2 regions of the Paenibacillus sp. XP01 genome follow, and region 2 is predicted to be linked to the other one. Evidence: a T-box and tRNA genes for the amino acid it is inferred to sense, from the RefSeq annotation. Region 2 holds a T-box; the other holds one or more tRNA genes.

Region 1 (7,438 bases), 1.6 Mb from region 2:
TAGAGATGTGGAGGAACACCAGTGGCGAAGGCGACTCTCTGGGCTGTAACTGACGCTGAGGCGCGAAAGCGTGGGGAGCAAACAGGATTAGATACCCTGGTAGTCCACGCCGTAAACGATGAATGCTAGGTGTTAGGGGTTTCGATACCCTTGGTGCCGAAGTTAACACATTAAGCATTCCGCCTGGGGAGTACGGTCGCAAGACTGAAACTCAAAGGAATTGACGGGGACCCGCACAAGCAGTGGAGTATGTGGTTTAATTCGAAGCAACGCGAAGAACCTTACCAGGTCTTGACATCCCTCTGACCGGTACAGAGATGTACCTTTCCTTCGGGACAGAGGAGACAGGTGGTGCATGGTTGTCGTCAGCTCGTGTCGTGAGATGTTGGGTTAAGTCCCGCAACGAGCGCAACCCTTGATCTTAGTTGCCAGCACTTCGGGTGGGCACTCTAAGGTGACTGCCGGTGACAAACCGGAGGAAGGTGGGGATGACGTCAAATCATCATGCCCCTTATGACCTGGGCTACACACGTACTACAATGGCCGGTACAACGGGCTGCGAAGCCGCGAGGTGGAGCTAATCCTAAAAAGCCGGTCTCAGTTCGGATTGCAGGCTGCAACTCGCCTGCATGAAGTCGGAATTGCTAGTAATCGCGGATCAGCATGCCGCGGTGAATACGTTCCCGGGTCTTGTACACACCGCCCGTCACACCACGAGAGTTTACAACACCCGAAGTCGGTGGGGTAACCGCAAGGAGCCAGCCGCCGAAGGTGGGGTAGATGATTGGGGTGAAGTCGTAACAAGGTAGCCGTATCGGAAGGTGCGGCTGGATCACCTCCTTTCTATGGAGAATCGTCTTCTGCGATGAAGACATTCAAATAAGCAGCTCAGCTGCAAACTTACTCACTCGTTGCTCAGTTTTGAGAGTTCAAACTCTCATACGTTTGGTGGCGATAGCGAAGGGGTTCCACACGTTCCCATCCCGAACACGACCGTTAAGCCCTTCATCGTCGATGGTACTTGGACCGCAGGGTCCTGGGAGAGTAGAAAGCCGCCAAGCGTAACCCGTTTCGGGTGACAATTCAATATTATTGTGGGCCCTTAGCTCAGTTGGTTAGAGCGCACCTCTGATAAGGGTGAGGTCGGTGGTTCGAGTCCACCAGGGCCCACCATTTAAACTTCATAAGGTTTTTGTATGCGGGGTACCTGAAAAGTAATCGGAATCAATCTCGTAGGCAAACTTCACTTTTTGGAGTAAGGTTTGGGGCCATAGCTCAGCTGGGAGAGCGCCTGCCTTGCAAGCAGGAGGTCAGCGGTTCGATCCCGCTTGGCTCCACCAACAATGATTTTCTAAGCTTGTTCTTTGAAAACTGGATATCGAAACGAAAAATGCGAATTAGAACATTCCTTTTCGGATGAATGCTCATTCGGTTCAAGCAACCGATGAACAATCATCCTAGCTGAACTTGTGTCAACAAGTTTATACATTAGTGAAAACTGCATTGCTCATCCGAGCAATTGGTTAAGCTACTAAGAGCACACGGAGGATGCCTAGGCGCTAGGAGCCGATGAAGGACGTGGCGAACAACGATACTGCCTCGGGGAGCTGTAAGCAAGCTTTGATCCGGGGATGTCCGAATGGGGAAACCCAGCTGGCGTAATACCCAGTTACTCTTGTCTGAATACATAGGGCAGGAGAGGCATACCAGGGGAACTGAAACATCTAAGTACCCTGAGGAAGAGAAAACAATAGTGATTCCGTCAGTAGCGGCGAGCGAACGCGGAACAGCCCAAACCAGGGAGCTTGCTCTCTGGGGTTGTGGGACGTCTCACATGGAGTTACAAAGGAGCCGGTTAAACGAAGAGGTCTGGAAAGGCCCGCCATAGAAGGTAAAAGCCCTGTAATTGAAAGTCTGCTCCCTCCGAGACGGATCCCGAGTAGTGCGGGGCACGTGAAACCCCGTATGAATCCGGCAGGACCATCTGCCAAGGCTAAATACTTCCTAGCGACCGATAGTGAAGCAGTACCGTGAGGGAAAGGTGAAAAGCACCCCGGAAGGGGAGTGAAATAGAACCTGAAACCGTGTGCTTACAAGAAGTCAGAGCCCATTTTAGGGGTGATGGCGTGCCTTTTGTAGAATGAACCGGCGAGTTACGTTCCCGTGCAAGGTTAAGGTGAGAAGCCGGAGCCGCAGCGAAAGCGAGTCTGAATAGGGCGACATAGTACGTGGACGTAGACCCGAAACCGGGTGATCTACCCCTGTCCAGGGTGAAGGTGCGGTAACACGCACTGGAGGCCCGAACCCACGCACGTTGAAAAGTGCGGGGATGAGGTGGGGGTAGCGGAGAAATTCCAATCGAACTCGGAGATAGCTGGTTCTCCCCGAAATAGCTTTAGGGCTAGCCTCGGAAAACAGAGTCGTGGAGGTAGAGCACTGATTGGGTGCGGGGCCCGCAAGGGTTACCAAGCTCAGTCAAACTCCGAATGCCATAGACTTACTTCCGGGAGTCAGACAGTGAGTGCTAAGATCCATTGTCAAAAGGGAAACAGCCCAGACCATCAGCTAAGGTCCCCAAGTGTGTGTTAAGTGGGAAAGGATGTGGAGTTGCACAGACAACCAGGATGTTGGCTTAGAAGCAGCCATCATTGAAAGAGTGCGTAATAGCTCACTGGTCGAGTGACTCTGCGCCGAAAATGTAACGGGGCTAAACACACCACCGAAGCTATGGCTTGATCTTATGATCAGGGGTAGGGGAGCGTTGTATAAGGGTTGAAGGTGTACCGTAAGGAGCGCTGGACATTATACAAGTGAGAATGCCGGTATGAGTAACGAAAAGATCAGTGAGAATCTGATCCGCCGAAAGCCTAAGGGTTCCTGAGGAAGGCTCGTCCGCTCAGGGTAAGTCGGGACCTAAGGCGAGGCCGAAAGGCGTAGTCGAAGGACAACAGGTCGAAATTCCTGTACCACCGTAAATCGTTATGAGCGATGGGGGGACGCAGTAGGGTAGTGACGCAGGCTGATGGATGCCTGTCCAAGCAGTGAGGCTGGTTAGTAGGCAAATCCGCTAACCGCAAGGCTGAGCTGTGATGGGGAGTGAAAATTACAGTAGCGAAGGTCATGATCTCACACTGCCAAGAAAAGCCTCTAGCCAGATGAAGGTGCCCGTACCGCAAACCGACACAGGTAGGCGAGAAGAGAATTCTAAGGCGCGCGGAAGAACTCTCGTTAAGGAACTCGGCAAAATGACCCCGTAACTTCGGGAGAAGGGGTGCCCCGGTAGTGTGAATAGCACGAGGGGGCCGCAGTGAAAAGGCCCAAGCGACTGTTTAGCAAAAACACAGGTCTGTGCGAAGCCGTAAGGCGAAGTATACGGGCTGACGCCTGCCCGGTGCTGGAAGGTTAAGGGGAGCGGTTAGGGAGCAATCCCGAAGCTGTGAACCGAAGCCCCAGTAAACGGCGGCCGTAACTATAACGGTCCTAAGGTAGCGAAATTCCTTGTCAGGTAAATTCTGACCCGCACGAATGGCGTAACGACTTGGGCGCTGTCTCAACGAGAGATCCGGTGAAATTTTAATACCTGTGAAGATGCAGGTTACCCGCGACAAGACGGAAAGACCCCATGGAGCTTTACTGCAGCTTGATATTGAATTTGGGTACGATCTGTACAGGATAGGTGGGAGCCTGAGAAGCATGAGCGCCAGCTTGTGTGGAGGCACCGTTGGGATACCACCCTGATCGTATCTAGGTTCTAACCTGGTGCCCTAATCGGGTACGGGGACAGTGTCAGGTGGGCAGTTTGACTGGGGCGGTCGCCTCCTAAAGAGTAACGGAGGCGCCCAAAGGTTCCCTCAGAATGGTTGGAAATCATTCGAAGAGTGCAAAGGCATAAGGGAGCTTGACTGCGAGACCTACAAGTCGAGCAGGGACGAAAGTCGGGCTTAGTGATCCGGTGGTACCGCATGGAAGGGCCATCGCTCAACGGATAAAAGCTACCCTGGGGATAACAGGCTTATCTCCCCCAAGAGTCCACATCGACGGGGAGGTTTGGCACCTCGATGTCGGCTCATCGCATCCTGGGGCTGAAGTAGGTCCCAAGGGTTGGGCTGTTCGCCCATTAAAGCGGTACGCGAGCTGGGTTCAGAACGTCGTGAGACAGTTCGGTCCCTATCTGTCGTGGGCGTAGGAAATTTGAGAGGAGCTGTCCTTAGTACGAGAGGACCGGGATGGACGTACCGCTGGTGTACCAGTTGTTCCGCCAGGAGCACCGCTGGGTAGCTATGTACGGACGGGATAAGCGCTGAAAGCATCTAAGCGTGAAGCCCCCCTCAAGATGAGATTTCCCAGTATGTAAGACCCCTTGAAGACGACGAGGTAGATAGGCTGGGGGTGGAAGTGCAGCAATGCATGGAGCTGACCAGTACTAATCGGTCGAGGGCTTATCCAAGAAATGCAGGTTCTAAGATCGCAAGTTTCGTTTCGAATCCAGTTTTCAGAGAGCAATCTCTGAGTGAAAAACGGGTACATCAGTTGATGTGCGGATCGTTTTTCAATACAAAACAATATTCCCTGATAGCTCAGTTGGTAGAGCACTCGACTGTTAATCGAGTTGTCACAGGTTCGAGTCCTGTTCGGGGAGCCATATGGAGAGGTGTCCGAGTTGGCCGAAGGAGCACGATTGGAAATCGTGTAGGCGCCAAAAGCGTCTCGAGGGTTCGAATCCCTCTCTCTCCGTTCTGATTTTTAAATGCAAGGCCCGTTGGTCAAGGGGTTAAGACACCTCCCTTTCACGGAGGTAACAGGGGTTCGAATCCCCTACGGGTCATGTTTATCCAAAAGACTTGATTTTATCATCGATTATATGATATGATCATAAATGTCTCGTTCGGAGGCTTAGCTCAGCTGGGAGAGCATCTGCCTTACAAGCAGAGGGTCGGGGGTTCGATCCCCTCAGCCTCCACCATATACTTTTTTAACGACGCGGGGTGGAGCAGCCCGGTAGCTCGTCGGGCTCATAACCCGAAGGCCGCAGGTTCAAATCCTGCCCCCGCAATTGAACTTATTTTAAATAAGGGATCTTGGAACCGTGGTGTAGTTGGCCTAACATGCCTGCCTGTCACGCAGGAGATCGCGGGTTCGAATCCCGTCGGTTCCGCCATTTTCTTTCAAACATTGAGGAAGCTGTTCACTAAATCTGCTGTAAGGCACTGACGCCTGGATAAAGTGCAACGTTTCAAGATTAACTTTATTATGGCTCGGTAGCTCAGTCGGTAGAGCAGAGGACTGAAAATCCTCGTGTCGGCGGTTCGATTCCGTCCCGAGCCACCATTGAATCTAATAATCGAATATGCCGGTGTAGCTCAATTGGTAGAGCAACTGACTTGTAATCAGTAGGTTGGGGGTTCAAGTCCTCTCGCCGGCACCATTGTGGAGGCTTAGCGAAGTGGCCAAACGCATCAGACTGTAAATCTGCTCCCGTACGGGTTCGGTGGTTCGAATCCATCAGCCTCCACCATTGCTTTTAGGGGCATAGTTTAAAGGTAGAACAGCGGTCTCCAAAACCGTTAGTGTGGGTTCAATTCCTGCTGCCCCTGCCAATTCTTTATTAATTATGTATTATGGCGATCGTGGCGAAGTGGTTAACGCACCGGTTTGTGGATCCGGCATTCGGGGGTTCAATTCCCCTCGATCGCCCTCTAGTGGGGATTAGCCAAGCGGTAAGGCAACGGACTTTGACTCCGTCATGCATAGGTTCAAATCCTATATCCCCAGCCATTATTTGCGGACGTGGCTCAGCGGTAGAGCATCGCCTTGCCAAGGCGAGGGTCGCGGGTTCGATTCCCGTCGTCCGCTCCAATAGAATATGGCGCCATAGCCAAGTGGTAAGGCACAGCTCTGCAAAAGCTTTATCCCCAGTTCGAATCTGGGTGGCGCCTCCAGTAAATATGCCGGCGTGGCGGAATGGCAGACGCGCTCGACTCAAAATCGAGTGGGAAACCGTGGAGGTTCGAGTCCTCTCGCCGGTATTCAGTATTAAGAAAACAGTCCAGTAGAGATTACATCTAATGGGCTGTTTTTTTTGTTTATCTATATGCTTACAAAATGAAATGATTAGGTGGGAGTACAGTGCCGGATTTGCATACAGAACACGATTATTCGCAATTATTATTTGACCTATCTCTTTGGGAAGAAGCCTGGAGAAAGAGAAAGGTGTCCATGCCTCCCAGGAAAGGGAGCTATCCGTTCGATACGGAGGAAGCCTTTGAACGGTGGGCCAGAGAATATCACCATCAGTCGTTCACGGAAGAAGGCAAACAACGTTCTGGTCGTATTATGGGCTGGATTGAGAATCAGGGCGTCGAATATAAGGGGTTAACGATACTGGATGTCGGCGCCGCCTCAGGTGCGTTCAGCATACCATTCGCGGAAAAAGGAGCAACGGTTACTGCTGTTGAACCTTCGCATTTTCTGACCGCTTTGATGAAAGAAACCATTCCTGCCGAATTAAGATCCAGGATCGACATTGTGTCGGAACGTTTTGAGGAATTGTCCATTCAGGACAAAGGCTGGGAAAAGAAGTTCGACTTGGTGTTTGCCTCCATGTGTCCAGCCATGTCCGACTGGGAGACGGTGGAACAAGCCATCCTCTGCGCCAGGCAATATGTGTATATCAGCACGATGGCGGCTCCACGCGAGCACACCCTAATGGATGAGTTGAAAGAGGTGTTGGGGGTAAAATCGACATTCAGAGCAGGAGATATGGCATACATCCAACAGCTTCTATATTTGAAGGGGTATTCTTATACGAGCATTATCACCAAAGAAACGACTACGTTGGAGATGCCGTTGGAGGATGTCGTGCATAAGCTGCCGGAATGGCTCAAAACGTACAAGCTGCCAACGGATGAACAGACTCTGCGACTTGCTGAAGTGCACATTAGAAAGACATTTTCGGATGACGTCGTCACGTTTACGCGGGGAGGACGATTCGGAAAAATATTGATTCAACTCGATCAACCTCAGATGAAAACTGTACGGAAATAAGCATGAAGTTACGAACGGTTGTTCATATAATAGTATGATCAGAAAAACCAAGGGGGCAGTGGAAGCTGCCCCTTTTGCATGCATGGTTCCGAGGTATACCTTGTACCCTTTCACGAAATGGATTCTCCCCATAAATAACAGACCAAATCCCTCGTAGTGCTCCTTCAAACAGGTTTTTAGAACGGGCTGAAGCTCATATGATAGAGGAAACCCGAAAATTTTCAAAAATTATCCTTCAGAAAACTGGATTGCAGCTATAGAACAGCGAATGTATTTCATGGCCTGGGCAGCTCATTAGAAATTAAACCTGTCTTTCGGCATGCAGGTTCTGCTGCCGAAGCCGGTATTGGCCCGGGGTTATTCCCTCCCATTTGCGGAAGGAACGGATGAAGTT
Region 2 (7,438 bases):
GGGTACGATCAGTCCTTTTAGCGCAGATCCGTTGAAGCAGCTCCCGGCACAGGTTCGATTCGCAGAAATGAACAAAGGCGCAATACCCGAAGTGCTGTGCAGTCCAATCGCGTTAGAGTCGGGATTCCCTCACCTTGCGGTGCTGGATCAACAATACCGCATTCGGTATGTTTCTTACGGTTATCGCATCGGAGCCGTGAAGGAAGCTGTTCGTGTCGGCGTTATGCTCGCGAAGTGACCTAGTGTGATCAAGGGAGAGGTGACATATGAGCCGAAAATGGATCATCGGATACGTCGGTCATCGTGATCTGAAGAGCGTGACAGAGGCCGATCTGAAACGAATGACGCACATCAATATCGCTTTTGCCGGTATTCGGGAGGGAGCCATTCACACCGAGCATTTGCAAAACATGGATCAAGTTTCCGTGATCAAGAGGACCCATCCGGATTTGCGCTTTATTTTGTCCGTTGGAGGCTGGAGCTCCGGCGGTTTTTCGGAGGCAGCGGCGATGGCAGAGGGCAGGAATAGAATCGCCGAATCTGCTGTGCTAGCCGTAACCACTTATGGACTTGATGGCATTGATTTGGATTGGGAATACCCATGTTATGGAGAGGCCGGGATTGCGGCATCCGCAAGTGACAAGCCGAACTTCACGATGCTGCTGAAAACCATCAGGGAAGCGTTGACGCGGCAGGGTGAGTTGGACGGGAAGTATTATATGCTGACCATTGCAGCGGGAGCGGACCAATACTACGTGGATGGAACGGAAATGGATCAGGTGCAAAGGTACGTCGATTACGTGCAGCTGATGACCTATGACATGCGGGGCGGCTTTCAGGTATTAACGGGACATCATACAAATCTCTTTACGCCAACAGGGGATTTGTTCCGCATCAGCGTTGATGCTTCGGTCCAAACGTTTCACAGGGCAGGTGTGCCCAAGGACAAGATCATCATCGGTGCCGCGTTCTATTCCCGCATGTGGAAGGGCGTGCCCGACCGGAACGATGGATTGCATCAAATGGCAGAAACGACCGGCGGTTACGGTCCGGAGTATACGGAGTTAAACGCCAATTACATTGGGTTGAACGGGTATACCAGGCATTGGGATGATGAAGCAAAGGCGCCGTATCTCTTTAATGGACACACGTTTATTTCTTATGACGATCCTGACTCCATCCGAGCCAAATGCCGATATGTACATGATCATGAATTGGGCGGCATTATGTTTTGGGAATATAAATGTGACAAGACACATCAATTGCTCGAAACGATGGATCATGAATTTGACAGCCAATCGTAAACGAAAAGGGTTTGACTTTCATTTTGGCTTTGATTACAATGATGGGAAATATTGAACGTGATGACGAGAAGAGTAGATGCTAATTTTTTTATACAGAGAGCCCTGATGCTGAGAATGGGTGAAAAAACAGCATTGAAGCAAGCCTCCGAACGGTCCGCCGGAACAAAACGTGCAGCGTCAGGGATGGTGGAACGGGTGCTCCCGATATAGAGCACAGGGTTCAGTACGGTTCGCAGTATGAACGGAAATGGACTTGATGAGACTGGAATGGCGACATTTCGGTGAACCTGGGGTGGCACCACGAGAACTTCGTCCCCAAGACATATCGTCTTGGGAGGTGAAGTTCTTTTTTTGTTGATCATTTACGTGGTTGATCATAACAGGGGAGGCATTCGAGCATGGAAGCAGGTTTCGACAAACCGAAAAAGGAAACAGAACATGATTTGAATAGGGAATTCGTGATGGCGAGACGTGAAAATAAACAATCCCGGCAAGACGAGGACGAACGCAGCTCCACCCAAGGTGGGAGTTACCTGGAGAACCTCATCCGGGAAGATGTGATGGCTGGCCGTTTTCAACGTCCGATCTGTACCCGCTTTCCACCCGAACCGAACGGGCACCTTCATATCGGCAGTGCCTACGCCATTCACATCAATTACACGACAGCTCAAACATTCGAGGGTACCTTTCATTTAAGGTTCGACGACACGAATCCATTGAAAGAGGACATCTCTTACGTTGAGTCCATTCTCAAAGATATGGAATGGCTTGGTTACAGCCCTGGGGGGCACGTATATTATGGGTCTGATTATTCCGACCGAATCTATGCCGCAGCAGTTGAACTGATTCAACAAGGCAAAGCGTATGTGTGTCATCTTTCTCCGGAGGAATTGGCAGCTAGCAGGGGAACGTTAACCGAACCAGGAACCGACAGTCCCTATCGCAATCGAACCCCAGAGGAAAATTTGCGCTTGTTTCAGGAGATGCGAAATGGAATCCATCCGGACGGATCTTGTGTACTTCGTGCAAAAATCGACATGGCTTCTCCGAACATGAATCTTCGTGATCCGGTGCTGTACAGGATCATTCATGCCCCGCATTACCGGACAGGAAATGTTTGGTGCATCTATCCAATGTATGATTTCGCTCATCCTATTCAAGACATGATTGAAGGCATTACACATTCCCTCTGTTCCATTGAATTCAAAGACCATCGTGCACTGTATGATTGGGTGCTGGCCGAATTGGGGATCTTGGAACCGCCCAGGCAGTGGGAGTTTGGACGCGTCAATATCGCCGGTGCGGTGACCGGCAAGCGTTACCTGCGGAAAATGGTTGAATCCGGCTGGGTAGATGGCTGGGACGATCCCCGGCTGCCAACGATTTCCGGCCTGAGACGCAGGGGATACACTCCCGAGAGCATTAGAGAATTCATCGGTGGCATTGGACTCGCAAGACAGCAAACAACGGTGGATATATCCTTGTTGGACCATGTGCTCCGTCAGGAGCTTAAACCGAATGTTCCGGCGATCATGGCAGTTGTTCATCCCCTAAAGGTGATACTCATGAATTACCCGAATGAAGGTGAAGAGATGCTGCCTATTGAAAACAACCCGTTGACCGCTGATCTGGGTGTGCGCGAGGTAGCCTTTTCAAGGGAGTTATACATTGACCGCGACGATTTCATGGAAGTTCCTGCGAAGGGGTTTCATCGTTTGGCGCCAGGTGCAGAAGTGCGGCTCAAGGGTGCATATTTCATTCGCTGCGAGGAGGTTATCAAAGATCCGCGATCCGGCGAAATCATTGAACTGCATTGCACCTACGATCCCCGAACGAAGAGTGGCAGCGGCTTCAAAGAGCGTAAAGTCAAAGGAACCATTCATTGGGTATCGGCCAAGCATGCTGTAACATGTGAACTGCGGCTGTACGATCAACTGCTGATTCCAGGAGTGAATTTGGACGATATTGGTGGGAATGAGAGGTTGGGGATGAATCCCGATTCTTTGCACATTGTTAAACAAGCAGTGGTTGAGTCTTATGTGCAGCAATCGAATCCGGGAGAACGATTCCAGTTCATTCGCCATGGCTATTTTATCCTTGACTCGATGAATGAGTCTTCAGGTGAACAGTTCGTCTTCAATCGGATTGTTTCGCTAAAGGACGGATGGAAGCGATAGAACACTCTTGCGAGCGAAGAAATTAAAAAAACTAAAAAACCGTCTCCAGCCAAATGTCATAAACATTGGGAGACGGTTGGTTGTATGCGATGCAAGCTAGTGCTGATTCACAATCGCTGTAATCTCTTCATCCAGATCCAGACGCACATCTTCACGGTATGCCCGAATATTGTATTCGCTGTGAAGATAGCGCAGGATCGCTTCGATCATGTTGGACTCCACCAGGTATTGGCTGCGACCGGCAACCCATACTTCTGCGGTGTAGCCTGTATCTTCTTCCCAGCTCAGCTCAACGTTGACGTCTGTTGGACGTACGCCCTTGCGCTCGGCGGTATGAATGCAAATAGCGTTGACGATTTCATCCATGCTCAGAATCATACGGATTAATACCGTCCGTTTCTGTTGCGATCATCGTCACGATCGTCGCGGCTGTCATAGCGGCCGTGAGTTGCCGGTTTGCGGCGATTGGCAATCGCTCTGAAGAGGGCCATAGCCAGCATGACGATCGCTACGATGGCAATGACGTTAACCAACAGTCCGAGGATGTTGCCAAGGAAGCCCATGCCGCCGAACAGTCCGCCGAACAGCATACCAGCCAGGCCACCCAGCATCATGCCTTTCATGAAACCGCCGCCACCGCCGAAGAATCCGCCACGGTTCGTTGTTGAAGCGCCTGTAGTTGAATTGTTATTGGAATTGGATTGGCTCACGTTGTTGTCGGATTTTTTCGGTGTATTGGTATAGCTTTTTGTCCCCGATTTGAAACCGCCGCGTTTGGCGTCGGCGTAGTCTGGAGCGAAAGCAGAGACTGTACCGAACAACAGTGTGAACGCCATGAAAACCATCATGAGATGTTTGATGCCGAATTTGTTTTTCATTGGTAAGATCGTAACCCCCTGATTAAAGTGTTTGATGTGCTGCCCGATTGGGCCTTACTGCGTTAATACGAATGAATCTGAAGAGAAGTTTCAAATTTTTTTAAATTAATTTTGCGCAATGCTTGGTGTGGAATGAATGGCTTTTTGTCCGTCAAGCAGCTGAGTCACCCATTTGCACCATTCCAGTCCGGTTTGGGCATTCATCAGGCCTTTCTGAACCAGAATGTAACTGCCGAACTCGCGGCTGCCTACGCGCAGATTATCGTGAGGAATGCGGGATTTCAGCTCTTCATAATAACGGATTCGTTCCAAAAACCAATTTTTTCTTTCATTCAGGATCCGTCTCATACTGCCATCTTCCGCGATTCCTACGCATAGGATGCGCAAATTGAATTCGTCCCTCGTGACGGGAGCGGTTACAGGGGTGATCATCCACTCAAGCAGCTTTTCGATCCCTTGGTCCGTAACGGCATACATTTTTTTGTCTGGCTTGTCGGATTGCTGAACCCAGCGGGACGATAACAAACCTTCGTTTTCCATTTTGGATAGGAGAGGGTAGATCTGGCTGTGTTTGGCTTGCCAATGTGGCTGAATTTTCAGCATCAAATCATAACCTGACGACTCCTCGCGGGTAAGAAGCCCGAGCAATCCGTAGGAAAGTATGTTCATGCACATGTCTCCTTAATATTAGGGCTCGGTCAATGAAAATCACGCCAATGGCGTAGAGCTGACCGCTTTCATAAAAGTGTACACTGAAACTGTATGGTTTGACAACCTGACAGACCAAGTGTCTAAAATTAGACAAAAAAAAGAGTGCGGAGAACGGCTCCGCACCCAAAGCGATATAAAGAGAGATGCCTATTGTTGTTCATACCCTTCAACGACAAGATCAAGCTTGCCTGTGTAGGAATCGATAATCATGCCGTGAACAGGTACGCCCGGTGGAAGCAGGGGATGATTCTTGATGACTCCCACAGTATGTTTTACCCCGTCCTCAACGCTGTCAAACCCGCGCAGCCATTTGGTCAGGCGAATTCCGGAGTTTTCGAGGGTGCTCATGACTTCCTCGGATACACCGCGCTCTATCATATGGCCGATCATCGTGTCTGCATGCAAGGATGCCATGCCGCACTCGGTATGACCGACAACGACAACCTCGTCCGCGCCGAGCTCGTAGATGGCAACGAGCACGCTGCGCATTACGGAACCGAAAGGCTGGGAGATGATTGCACCCGCGTTTTTAATGATTTTGACTTCGCCGTTTTTCAGGTTCATTGCTTTCGGCAGCATTTCCACCAGACGAGTGTCCATACATGTGATGATAGCCATTTTTTTGGTCGGGAACTTACCGGCCGTATACTTTTCGTATTCTTTGGTCTCGACAAATGTTTTGTTGTACTCCAAAATCTCTTGAATGTTGTTCATGTCCATTGCCTCCTGTTATCCAATACGATGAGCACGGCCGCTTGCATAATTCGCAGCTTGTCCTACGCTCTTAAGCTTATCATGGTTTGCCCATGACCCATCATGATGATTCCTACATCTCTTGCACTGGTATTCCGCCCAACAAGGGCATATTAAAAATTGCATCTGTTAAAAGTTGATTATACGCATTGCAAAAAGTATCATCAATAGGGGATGCAAATATTTTTGGAGAGGTGACGGCCCATTATGGACGAAAATACACAGAAACAGCTGGATTCATTCCATGAATTGGTTCGCAAAATTAAAAGTTATCACGAGGCGATCGGCCTGCTGCATTGGGATCTGCGCACGGGTGCGCCCAAAAAAGGCGTTCCGACCCGATCCGAAACGATTGGCATGTTATCCACCGAAGCATTCAAATTGCAAACTTCTGCAGAGATGAAATCCCTGCTCGACGCGTTGACTCATAAAGACGCATGGGAAAAGCTCGAGGACATAGACCGCCGCATGGTTGAGGACTGCAAAAAGGAATATGAACGAAGCCAGTCCGTGCCGCCGGAAAAGGTACAGGCTTATGCCGTACTTGCCGCCAAGTCGGAAACCGCTTGGGAAGATGCCAAACATAATAGCGATTTTGCGGGTTTTGCGCCCTATTTGACAGACATCGTGAAGATGAAACAGGAGTTCATCGACTATTGGGGCGTAAAGGCCACGCGTTACGATACGCTGCTGGATATGTACGAGCCGGACCTTACGGTGGAAAAGGTAGATGCCGTATTTGATCGGCTGAAGGCACGTCTTGTGCCGCTGCAGGAGAAAATCAACGCTTCGCCGAACCAACCCAAAACCGATTTCCTGGACCAGTTGTTCGACAAGGAGCAGCAAGAAAAATTCAGCCTCTTTATTCTGGGTCAAATGGGGTACGACTTTGAAGCAGGCAGACTGGACGAAAGCGTTCATCCGTTCGCAACCGGACTTAATCCCGGGGACGTTCGCATCACGACGAACTATTTGCAGGACGACGTGACAAGCGCCATTTTCAGTTCCTTGCATGAAGGCGGACACGCACTTTACGAGCAAAACATTGATGCAAGCCTGGAAGGCACGCTGCTCGCGGAAGGCACCTCGATGGGCATTCATGAATCGCAGTCCCGTCTATGGGAAAATATGATCGGCCGCAGCCGTGCGTTCTGGACGCGTTATTACAAAGATTTGCAGCAGCATTTCCCTCAGCTGGCCGAGGTGGAGCTGGAAGATTTCTATCGTGCGATCAATCGGGTGGAAAGCTCGCTGATTCGCATTGAAGCGGATGAATTGACCTACAATCTGCACATCATCATTCGTTATGAAATCGAGAAAATGCTGTTTAACGAGGGGCTTTCTATGCAGGACCTGCCCGAAACATGGAACGCCAAATACGAGGAGTATCTCGGCATCGTTCCGCCGAACGACGGTCTGGGCGTCCTTCAGGATGTTCACTGGTCGGGCGGCGATTTCGGATATTTTGCTTCCTATTCGCTGGGCAACATGTATGCCGCCCAAATCGTACATACCCTCCGCAAAGAGCTCCCCGAATTCGATGAACTGGTGGCCGCAGGCAACCTGATTCCGATCAAGGAATGGCTCACGGACAAAATCTACCGTTACGGCAGAA

The links. The T-box of region 2 lies ahead of SNR34_RS19215 (glutamine--tRNA ligase/YqeY domain fusion protein). A T-box ahead of a tRNA ligase gene usually reads a tRNA of that ligase, here a tRNA-Gln.
Region 1: it encodes a tRNA-Gln, which carries the amino acid that the T-box ahead of SNR34_RS19215 (glutamine--tRNA ligase/YqeY domain fusion protein) is inferred to sense. The anticodon was not compared.

What each region holds. Positions count from the first base shown of each region.
Region 1 covers NZ_CP139481.1:5,893,090-5,900,527, reverse strand. Annotated here, with positions in the region: rRNA gene SNR34_RS26620 (16S ribosomal RNA) at 1-843, shown strand, start outside; rRNA gene rrf (5S ribosomal RNA) at 945-1,061, shown strand; tRNA gene SNR34_RS26610 (tRNA-Ile) at 1,097-1,173, shown strand; tRNA gene SNR34_RS26605 (tRNA-Ala) at 1,265-1,340, shown strand; rRNA gene SNR34_RS26600 (23S ribosomal RNA) at 1,522-4,447, shown strand; tRNA gene SNR34_RS26595 (tRNA-Asn) at 4,567-4,642, shown strand; tRNA gene SNR34_RS26590 (tRNA-Ser) at 4,646-4,734, shown strand; tRNA gene SNR34_RS26585 (tRNA-Glu) at 4,754-4,825, shown strand; tRNA gene SNR34_RS26580 (tRNA-Val) at 4,888-4,963, shown strand; tRNA gene SNR34_RS26575 (tRNA-Met) at 4,980-5,053, shown strand; tRNA gene SNR34_RS26570 (tRNA-Asp) at 5,081-5,158, shown strand; tRNA gene SNR34_RS26565 (tRNA-Phe) at 5,253-5,328, shown strand; tRNA gene SNR34_RS26560 (tRNA-Thr) at 5,350-5,425, shown strand; tRNA gene SNR34_RS26555 (tRNA-Tyr) at 5,430-5,515, shown strand; tRNA gene SNR34_RS26550 (tRNA-Trp) at 5,524-5,597, shown strand; tRNA gene SNR34_RS26545 (tRNA-His) at 5,622-5,694, shown strand; tRNA gene SNR34_RS26540 (tRNA-Gln) at 5,701-5,775, shown strand; tRNA gene SNR34_RS26535 (tRNA-Gly) at 5,782-5,856, shown strand; tRNA gene SNR34_RS26530 (tRNA-Cys) at 5,866-5,939, shown strand; tRNA gene SNR34_RS26525 (tRNA-Leu) at 5,948-6,026, shown strand; gene SNR34_RS26520 (class I SAM-dependent methyltransferase) at 6,217-7,044, shown strand; gene SNR34_RS26515 (helix-turn-helix domain-containing protein) at 7,346-7,438, opposite strand, start outside.
Region 2 covers NZ_CP139481.1:4,268,534-4,275,971, reverse strand. Annotated here, with positions in the region: gene SNR34_RS19225 (transglutaminase-like domain-containing protein) at 1-238, shown strand, start outside; gene SNR34_RS19220 (glycoside hydrolase family 18 protein) at 267-1,304, shown strand; T-box leader at 1,356-1,624, shown strand; gene SNR34_RS19215 (glutamine--tRNA ligase/YqeY domain fusion protein) at 1,865-3,481, shown strand; gene SNR34_RS19210 (YxcD family protein) at 3,578-3,859, opposite strand; gene SNR34_RS19205 (hypothetical protein) at 3,865-4,359, opposite strand; gene SNR34_RS19200 (PadR family transcriptional regulator) at 4,465-5,028, opposite strand; gene SNR34_RS19195 (beta-class carbonic anhydrase) at 5,218-5,784, opposite strand; gene SNR34_RS19190 (carboxypeptidase M32) at 6,031-7,438, shown strand, end outside.